2 regions of the Tardiphaga sp. 841_E9_N1_2 genome follow, and region 2 is predicted to be linked to the other one. Evidence: predicted binding sites of a transcription regulator. Region 2 holds the regulator's gene; the other holds the start of a gene.
The links. Region 2 encodes PhoB, which activates phosphate uptake and scavenging genes when phosphate is short. Its sites were predicted from a motif close to TGTCATNNANCTGTCAT; they were not measured.
Positions count from the first base shown of each region.

Region 1: AB8A50_RS22415 (alkaline phosphatase D family protein) is a predicted target of PhoB. The motif match lies at 1,991-2,007, and genes of this name have one in related genera.

Region 1 covers NZ_JBPWQC010000001.1:4,655,011-4,659,780, reverse strand. The annotation lists gene typA (translational GTPase TypA) at 1-155, opposite strand, end outside; gene AB8A50_RS22415 (alkaline phosphatase D family protein) at 388-1,941, opposite strand; cobalamin riboswitch at 2,085-2,276, shown strand; gene AB8A50_RS22410 (TonB-dependent receptor) at 2,383-4,650, shown strand; gene AB8A50_RS22405 (PepSY domain-containing protein) at 4,653-4,770, shown strand, end outside.
Region 2 covers NZ_JBPWQC010000001.1:4,848,805-4,853,574, reverse strand. The annotation lists gene argF (ornithine carbamoyltransferase) at 1-503, opposite strand, end outside; gene AB8A50_RS23275 (aspartate aminotransferase family protein) at 503-1,729, opposite strand; gene AB8A50_RS23270 (GcrA family cell cycle regulator) at 2,176-2,685, shown strand; gene phoB (phosphate regulon transcriptional regulator PhoB) at 2,788-3,492, opposite strand; gene phoU (phosphate signaling complex protein PhoU) at 3,585-4,298, opposite strand; gene pstB (phosphate ABC transporter ATP-binding protein PstB) at 4,327-4,770, opposite strand, start outside.

The sequences.
Region 1 (4,770 bases), 190 kb from region 2:
ATGCCGCGCTCTTTTTCGATGTCGTTCGAATCCATCGCGCGTTCCTGGACGCGCTGATTGTCGCGATACGTGCCCGACTGCTGCAGCAGCTTGTCCACGAGAGTGGTTTTGCCGTGGTCAACGTGGGCGATGATAGCAATGTTGCGAAGGTTCATAGGTCTTCTTCTGGTTACGGTCTGGGTGCCCTTGAGCGGGTTCAACAAGACATGCTCGACAACAAAAGGCTTATGCCTTGCGCTCGAGCGCGTTCGATAACTGCCTCGTCTGAAAACGCGCTGGGGCAATCCCTCCAAAAGCAAACCCGGCCAGAAGGGGCCGGGTACTCGGACGCGTTGCGGCGCAATATAGGGGGAAATCGCCGAAAAACAATGCGAATCTGCCAAATGGTTAGCCCAATTTCGGGTCCAGAACCGTGGCCCAAAGGGCCATATCGGCCCGATCCCGCAGGGTAACGGTCATTTGGCCGCTTTGGCCGTCGATTTTGACGTGACCGAAGAACTGCATGCCGGCCGACGGGGGCAAATTCTGCTTATCGGGCCCCGGCGCCTTCACGAAACGGACCTCGGGACCGAAGGTATTGTCGAGCGCCGCCGGGCCGAAGGTTCCGGCGTGGAACGGCCCGGAGACGAACTCCCAGAACGGCTCGAAATCCTGAAACTGGGCCTTCTTCGGATTGTAGTAATGCGCCGCCGTGTAATGCACGTCGGCGGTCAGCCAGACCGTGTTGCGGATACCGGCCGATTTGATGAAGCGCAGGATATCGGCAATTTCCAGCTCGCGGCCCCGCACTGGCCCGTCGCCCTGCGCAATGGCCTCAGACCCGGTTTTGTCGGCAGCGTTGTCATAGACGACGAGGCCGATCGGCATATCCGAGGCGATGACCTTCCAGGTCGCCTTCGAGGCCATCAATGCGCGCTTCAGCCAGGCCATCTGCTCCGGGCCGATGAAATACGCATCGGGACCATAGCTCTCCTGCAGGTTCGGGCCGTTGGGCCCGCGATAGCTGCGCTCGTCCAGCATGAAGACATCGAGATGCGGGCCGTAATTGAGCGTGCGATAGACGCGGCCAGGCTCGTTCGGATTGACCGAGATCGGATACATCTCGTGAAAGGCACGCGCACCGCGCGCCGCCAGCAGCGTGATGTCGCGCTCCTTGTAAGACGACGGCAACTGCTTCGAGAGCGACCAGTTGTTGGTGACTTCATGATCGTCCCACTGGCCGAAGATCGGCACCTGCGCATTGAATGCGCGGACATTGTCGTCGAGTAGATTGTATTTGTGCGCGGCACGGAATTCATCGAGCGTCTCGGCGACCTTCGCCTTTTCCGGCACCGTGATGGTGTTTTTCCAGATCGTGCCATCCGGCAATTTTGCTTCGGGCAGGATCGGCCCATCGGCGTAAATCGTGTCGCCGGAATGGATCAGGAAATCCGGATTGTGCTTGCGCATGGTGGCGAAGGTGACCATGCCGCCGTCCTCGGCATTGATGCCCCAACCCTGCCCGGCGACATCGCCGCCCCAAACAAAGGACACATCGCGGCGATCCGCTGGCGCGGTGCGGAAGCGACCGATGACCGGCTCGCCGACGATGTCGGTATGCGACAGATCGCGGAATTTGACGCGGTAGAAGATGTCCTGCCCGGCCGGCAGATTATCGAGCAGCAGCTTCGCCGTGAAATCGCTCTCGGGCAGCGCCGTGATAGCCGGCAACATGCGCGCATTGCTGAAGGATTCAGTCGTGGCGACTTCCACCATCATCTGCGCCGGCCGATCCGCGCGCGACCAGATCATGCCGCTGCTCGTCCCGACATCGCCGGACTGCACGCCATGCGACACGACCGGACGATCCGCCGCGCGGCTGAGGTAAGGCATCGCCAGGAAGCTGGCGCCTGCTGCGGCTGAGTGCGCGAGGAAGCGACGACGGGATAAACGTAGTGCCATGGCGAACTCCTGATCCTGGCTCTGGCACCAGTGGCTCTAGGCAGATCGCTTGACGCTGCGATGACAGGTGATGCGCAATATCAACACCCGCCAAAGCAAGCTGCGAATGACTGGCAGCTTGATTGACACATTTGGAAATTTCACCTTAACGTGAACGTGACGGTTCCCTTCGGGGATCAAAAGGGAATGCGGTGAGGGGGATCCCCCGATTCCGCGGCTGCCCCCGCAACTGTAAGCGGCGAGCCCGCGCCAAGAGCCACTGGGTGTTCACCTGGGAAGGCGGCGACAGGCATTGACCCGCGAGCCAGGAGACCTGCCGCCAGTCGTGGTCACACGCGAGCACATTGGGCGGGGTGTCCTGGTGGAAGTCACACTGCCTGTTTGAAAGCGGCGGGGCGACTTGGTTTGCGGTGACGTGCCACGTAACCGCGAGTCCTGTTCATGACCTCCGTTTCTCCCGTCGCATTGAAGCGACATACTCCCTTTCTTTATTCTGTTGCTCTCTCCTGCTTGTTGTGTCCGAGCGAAAGCTGGTCGCAAACCTCACAGTCGAGCCAGACGCTCGATCCTGTTGTCGTTCAGCCGTCAGCGACGCCTCAGCGCGCACGCCGCGCCACGAACGGCAATGCATCGCGCGCTACGCGCCCGCGGCAGCAGCGCAATGTCGCCGCCAATACCGGCGCGCCGGTCGCCACGCCGACAGGCCCCGTCTTCGCAGCGCCGACGCTCAACCTCACCGGCACGACATCGACGGGGAGCCGCCTCGGCCTGACGCGCCTGCAGACGCCGGCCAGCGTCGAGGTGATCTCGGCGGAAACCATGGCCGAGCGCGGCCAGCAGAACGTGGTCGATGCCGTCACGCAGAATGCCACCGGCTTTACGGCCATCGGTGAACCCGGCAATGGCGGCATCGCTTTCAGCACCCGCGGCTTCGCCGGCAGCGGCTCTGTCACGTCGCTCTATGACGGCACGCGCCTCTATGTCGGCTCCGGCACGGTGAACTTCCCCTTCGACACCTGGACCGCCGAGAAGATCGAAGTGCTGCGCGGCCCCGCCTCCGTCATGTATGGCGAAGGCGCCATCGGCGGCGCTATCAACGTGATTTCGAAACTGCCGCTCTGGGTGCCACGCAACCAGGCCGAAATCTCTCTGGACAGCAACATGACGCGCCGCATCGCTCTCGATAGCGGCGGCCCGGTCAGCAAGGACGTCGCCTATCGTATCGCCGTCACCGGCAACGCGTCCGATGGTTGGGTCGATCGCGACAACACCTCGAACATCGCGCTGCACGCCGCCGTGCAGATCAAGCAGACCGAGGACATCACCTGGACGCTCTCCACCGACTATGGCGACCGCCATCCATCAAAATATTTCGGCACGCCGCTGATTAACGGCCAGCTCAATGAGGCGATCCGCTTCAAGAACTACAATGTCAGCGACAGCAACATCCGCTATCAGGACAGTTGGAGCCAGGTGAAGACCGAGTGGCAGGTGGCCGACGGCATCACCCTGCGCAACACGCTCTATTACATGTATGCGAAGCGCCACTGGAAGGAGGTCGAGATCTACGGCTTCAATTCCGGCACCGGCCTGATCGATCGCGGCGATTATCTCGAGATCTTCCACCAGCAGCAGCAGATCGGCGACCGCATGGACGCCACCTTCGAGGGCCATCTGTTCGGCATGGTCAACACCTTCGTGGCGGGCTTCGACGTTAACCGCATCGACTTCAAGCATACCAACAATTCGCCGTTTAGCGGGTCCTCATCGGTCAATCCGTATAATTTCGATCCCGGCCTGTTCAGTAGCCCCGACCCAACTGTTCCGGGCTTCAAGAGCGTCGCCAATCAATACGCGTTCTTCGCAGAGAATCGATTGGCTGTGACTGAGCAGCTGTCGCTAATCGCCGGCGTCCGCCAGGACCAACCGACCGTCGAACGAACCGACTATCGCACCCCCGCCAACAGCTACACCCGGGACTATTCGGCGACCTCGTGGCGCGCCGGCGTCGTCTATACGCCGATTCAGAACCTTGCTTTCTATGGCCAGTATTCGACGGCGGTCGATACCATCGGCGGCTTGATCTCGGCGAGTAACGCCAATGCGAAGTTTGACCTCGCGACCGGCAAACAGGCCGAGATCGGCGTCAAGCAGTCGTTCTGGGGCGGCCGCGGCGAGTGGACGCTCGCTGCCTATGAGATCGTGAAGAACAATCTGCTCGCAGCGGTTCCGGGTAGCGGCGGAGCGGTTCAGCAGGTCGGCCAGCAGTCGTCGCGCGGTGTCGAGGCCTCGATCGGTCTCGTGCTCGAATACGGCTGGCGCATCGATGCCAACACCGCGCTCCTGCGCGCAAAGTATGACGACTTCCTGCAGGCCAGCGGCGTGAATTTTGCCGGCAACGTCCCGATCAATGTCCCGCAGAACGTCTCCAATATCTGGGCAACATGGGGCTTTGCGCCAAACTGGTCGGCCAATGCCGGCGTGCAGATTGTCGGCAAGACCTATGCAGACAACGCGAATACGCTGGAAATGCCGAGCTACACAGTTGTGAATGCCGGCCTGCAATGGAAGCCGGACGTCAACACCACGGTGTCGCTGCGCGTTTACAACCTGTTCGACAAGATCTACGCGACGTCGAGCTACAGCGACAATCAGTGGATGCTCGGCATGCCACGCACCGCTCAACTCGCCGTCAACGTGAAGTTCTGAGCTTGTCACGCAAGCTGACACGCACTCTCCGGCGGTGGCTGTATATCGGCCACCGCTGGGTCGGCATCGTCACATGTCTCTTCTTCGCGATGTGGTTCATCTCCGGCGTGGTGATGATGT
Region 2 (4,770 bases):
TTGTCGTCGCCGGTCCAGGCCACGGTGCGGCCCTTGATCGGGCCGCGGTGCTCCTCATAGGTCATCACGTCCGCCATGACCTGGCAGGGATGCGAGAAGCGCGTCAGGCCGTTGATGACCGGCACGGTCGCATTTTCCGCGAGCTCCATCAGCGAGTCATGATTGAGGATGCGGATCATGATGATGTCGACGAAGCGCGACAGCACGCGTGCGGTGTCGGCAATGGTCTCGCCGCGACCGAGCTGCATTTCGGCGCCGGTGAGCATCACGACTTCGCCGCCGAGCTGACGCATACCGACCTCGAACGACACGCGGGTGCGCGTCGAGGGCTTTTCGAAGATCATCGCCAGCGTCTTGTTCTTGAGCGGACGATCGGGCTCGGCATTCGAGCCATCCCGCCCCTTCAGCTTCGCCTTCATGGCGGCAGCCGCGTTCATGATATTGCGCAACTCACTGGCCGGCACGGCCGTGAGATCAAGAAAGTGCCGCGGTGACGTGCTCATCACGCGGCTCCCTGCGTCTTGGCAGATGAACCGAGGGCCACGCAGGCCTGTTCCAGCCGCTGCACGGCCTGCTCGATCTCGGACTCGCTGACGATCAGCGGCGGCAGGAAGCGCACGACATTATCGCCGGCGCCGACAGTCAGCAGCTTGGCGTCCCGCAGTGCGGCCACGAGATCGCCGGCCGGCACCACGGCCTTGAGGCCGATGAGAAGACCTTCGCCGCGCACTTCGCTGAGCACATCAGGGTGGCCGTCGACCACGCCCGCGAGTTTTTGTTTCAGCAGCAGCGACATCTTCTTCACATGGTCGAAGAAACCGGGCTTCAGCATGATATCGAGCACGGAATTCGCAGCGGCGACCGCCAGCGGATTGCCGCCGAAGGTCGAACCATGGGAGCCGGGCGCCATGCCTTCGGCCGCTTCTGCCGTGACGAGGCACGCGCCGATCGGGAAGCCGCCGCCGAGCGCCTTGGCCAGCGACATGACATCCGGCGTCACACCGATGCGCTGATAGGCGAACAACTCGCCGGTGCGGCCCATGCCGGTCTGGACTTCGTCAAAGATCAGCAGGATGCCGTTCTTGTCGCAGAGTTCGCGCAGCGCGCCGAAGAACGCGTTGCTCGGCGCACGCACGCCGCCCTCACCCTGCAGCGGCTCGATGAGAATGCCGGCGGTGTTCGGACCGATCGCCTTCTTAACGGCTTCGATATCGCCGAGCGGCAACTGATCGAAGCCGTCGAGCGGCGTGCCGTAGCCTTCGAGATATTTGGCCGCGCCGGTCGCGGCGAGCGTGCCGAGGGTGCGGCCATGGAACGCGCCTTCAAAGGTGACGATGCGCGTGCGCTCGGGATGGCCCTTGGAGAAATGATAGTGGCGGGTCACCTTGATCGCGCATTCCATAGCTTCCGCACCCGAATTGGCGAAGAACACGAAATCCGCAAAGCTCTGTTCGCACAGCCGGGCGGCGAGACGCTCGCCGTCCGGGCTCTTGAACAGGTTCGACATATGCCAGAGCTTGGTGGCCTGCTCCTGCAATGCGGCGACCATATGTGGGTGCGCATGGCCCAGCGCGTTCACGGCAACGCCGCTGGTGAAATCGAGATAGCGCTCGCCATCGGTTCCAATCAGCCACGCGCCTTCACCGCGCTCGAAAGCGACATCCGCACGCGCGAAAACAGGCAGCAAGTGAGCCTGAGAGAGGGGCGAAGACGTTGCGTTGCTGGTCATAACCGATCCGATCGAAAAGACTGCGGCCGCGTCGATGACAACTGTGCGAAATCGAACAACGGACCCTAGAAACGAAACGTGCCGCCCTTCTCGGGCGGCACGTGGGCATTATTCTATGTGTGCTGTGAAGACTGTCAACCGCGCACTGCGGCTTTCGAGTCACACGGAGTCGCAGAAAAAGCCGATTTTGCAGCTTTATTTGCAGAAGCATGTGGACGCGGCATGCCCGACTCTTGCGCGCGAGTCACGGCATATTGTAGCTTTTGCCTCGTCGGATACGACATCTCGTGCGGCGGTAGATCCTTTTGACACATCCAGTGCGGCGTAACAGCCGGACGCGAAATTCGCGCCCGGTGAGCGCTAAAGGATTCTGACCGCAGGGATTTTTGAAGTCTCAACTCGCAGCGCTGCCCGGTCAGGCCGGCGCTCACGAAGGGAAAACGGCGATGACGGTAATGACATGGACCGACGATCGCGTCGAACAGTTGAAGAAACTCTGGGAAGGCGGCCTTTCCGCCAGCCAGATCGCTGCGGAACTCGGTAACGTGACCCGCAACGCCGTGATCGGCAAGGTGCACCGCCTTGGCCTGTCCGGCCGTGCCAAGAGCCCCTCCTCGGCAGCTCCGCGGCAGCGCAAGGCGCGCCCGGCGCAGCAGATGGTGCGCGTCGCCCGCCCGATGGCCCGTGGCAACACAGCATTGGCCCATAACTACGAGATCGAGGCCGAGCCCGACCCGATCGCCTATGACAACATCGTGCCGATCAGCCAGCGCCTGTCGCTGGTCGAACTCAACGAAGCCACCTGCCATTGGCCAATCGGCGATCCGTCGAGCGCGGACTTCTACTTCTGCGGTGGCAAGGCCCTGGCCGGCGCCCCCTATTGCGCACATCACTCGCGCATCGCCTATCAGCCAGCCAGCGACCGCCGCCGCGCGGTGCCAAAGCCGACACGCTGAGCTGGAAAGCATCTAAACCAAATGAAAATGCCCGGTGATGAGCCGGGCATTTTTTGTTTGGGGCTTCTAACCTCTCCCCGCTTGCGGGGAGAAGGAAGATACCTACTCCGCCGCCTTGTCGAAGCGGTCATCCAGCGCGTAGCCGGCGCCGCGCACGGTGCGGATCGGATCGGGCTCACCGGCGGGATTGAGCAGCTTGCGCAGGCGGCCGATATGCACGTCGACGGTGCGCTCGTCGATATAGATGTCGCGGCCCCAGACGCTGTCGAGCAACTGTTCGCGGCTGAACACGCGGCCCGGATGTTCCAGGAAGAACTCCAGCAGGCGATATTCGGTCGGACCGAGATCGATCGGACGGCTTGAGCGCACGACGCGGCGCTTGTCGCGGTCGAGTTCGATGTCGCCAAACGCCAGGACGGTGGCGAGACGCTCGGGAGCTGCACGACGGAGCAGGCCCTTCACGCGGGCCAGGAGCTCCGGCACCGAGAACGGCTTGACGATGTAGTCGTCGGCGCCGGTGGCGAGACCGCGAACGCGCTCGCTCTCTTCGCCGCGCGCCGTCAGCATGATGATCGGCAATGCCTTGGTTTCGGGCCGTGCGCGCAAGCGGCGGCACAGTTCGATGCCGGACAGGCCCGGCAGCATCCAGTCGAGCACCACGAGATCCGGCACCCGCTCCTTCAAGCGGGTGTCGGCATCGTCGCCGCGAGCGACGGTTTCAACATCATAGCCTTCGGCGTCGAGGTTGTAGCGAAGCAGCGTCGTTAGCGCCTCTTCATCTTCCACAACCAGAATGCGTGCATTCACAGCCATCTTGATCAATACCCTCAGTGACGTCCGACAAGTCTTTAAATCATGATCCTTGCGGAAGACTGGCTTCCACTTTTCCGGATCATGCTTCAGACCGTCGGCGTATTCGCGAATGTGGTCATGTCGCCCTTCGGGCGCTTGTCGAGGATCTGCTGGCCCTCGATCATGTAGAACACGGTTTCCGCAATATTGGTGGCATGGTCGCCGATCCGCTCGATATTCTTGGCGCAGAACATCAGGTGGATACAGAACGAAATGTTACGCGGGTCTTCCATCATATAGGTCAGGAGTTCGCGGAACAGCGAGGTGCAGATCGCGTCGATCTCCTCGTCGCCCTTCCACACCGTCATCGCGGCGGGCAGATCGTGTGCGGCATAGGCGTCGAGCACGGCCTTGACCTGGGTGGTCACGAGGTCGGTCATATGCTCGAGGCCGCGGATCAGCTTCAGCGGATGGAAGTCGCTGTCGAGTGCATTGACGCGCTTGCCGATATTCTTGGAGAGATCGCCGATGCGTTCCAGATCGGTGGCGACGCGCAGCGCGCCGACGATCTCGCGCAAATCGACAGCCATCGGCTGGCGCTTGGCGATGGTCAGCACGGCGCGCTCTTCGATCGTGCGCTGCAACTGGTCGATCTCGGAGTCAGTGGCGACGACGCGCGCACCGAGCGCGACGTCCCGGCGGATCAGCGCATCGACGGATTCGACGATCTGCCGTTCCGCGAGGCCACCCATCTCAGCGACGAGACGGGTCAGCTCCTGCAGATCGTCGTCGAAAGCCTTGGTGGTGTGTTCAAAAGCCATCTCAAATTCCTCCCGCGAATATGTCGCGTCAGCCGAAGCGGCCGGTGATGTAATCCTGGGTACGGCGGTCGGTCGGCGACGTGAAGATCTTGTTGGTCTGATCGAACTCGATCAACTCGCCGAGATACATGAAGGCCGTGCTGTCGGAGACGCGGGCAGCCTGCTGCATGTTATGGGTCACGATCGCGATCGTATACTGATCCTTCAACTCGTCGATCAGCTCCTCGATCTTCGCGGTCGAGATCGGATCCAGCGCCGAGCACGGCTCGTCGAACAGGATCACTTCCGGCCGAACCGCGATGGTGCGCGCGATGCACAGGCGCTGCTGCTGACCGCCCGACAGGCTGAGGCCCGACGCGTTGAGCTTGTCCTTAACTTCGTTCCAGAGTGCACCGCCGCGCAGCGCCCTCTCGACGCGGATGTCCATCTCCGACTTGGAGATCTTTTCGTAGAGGCGGATACCGAAGGCGAT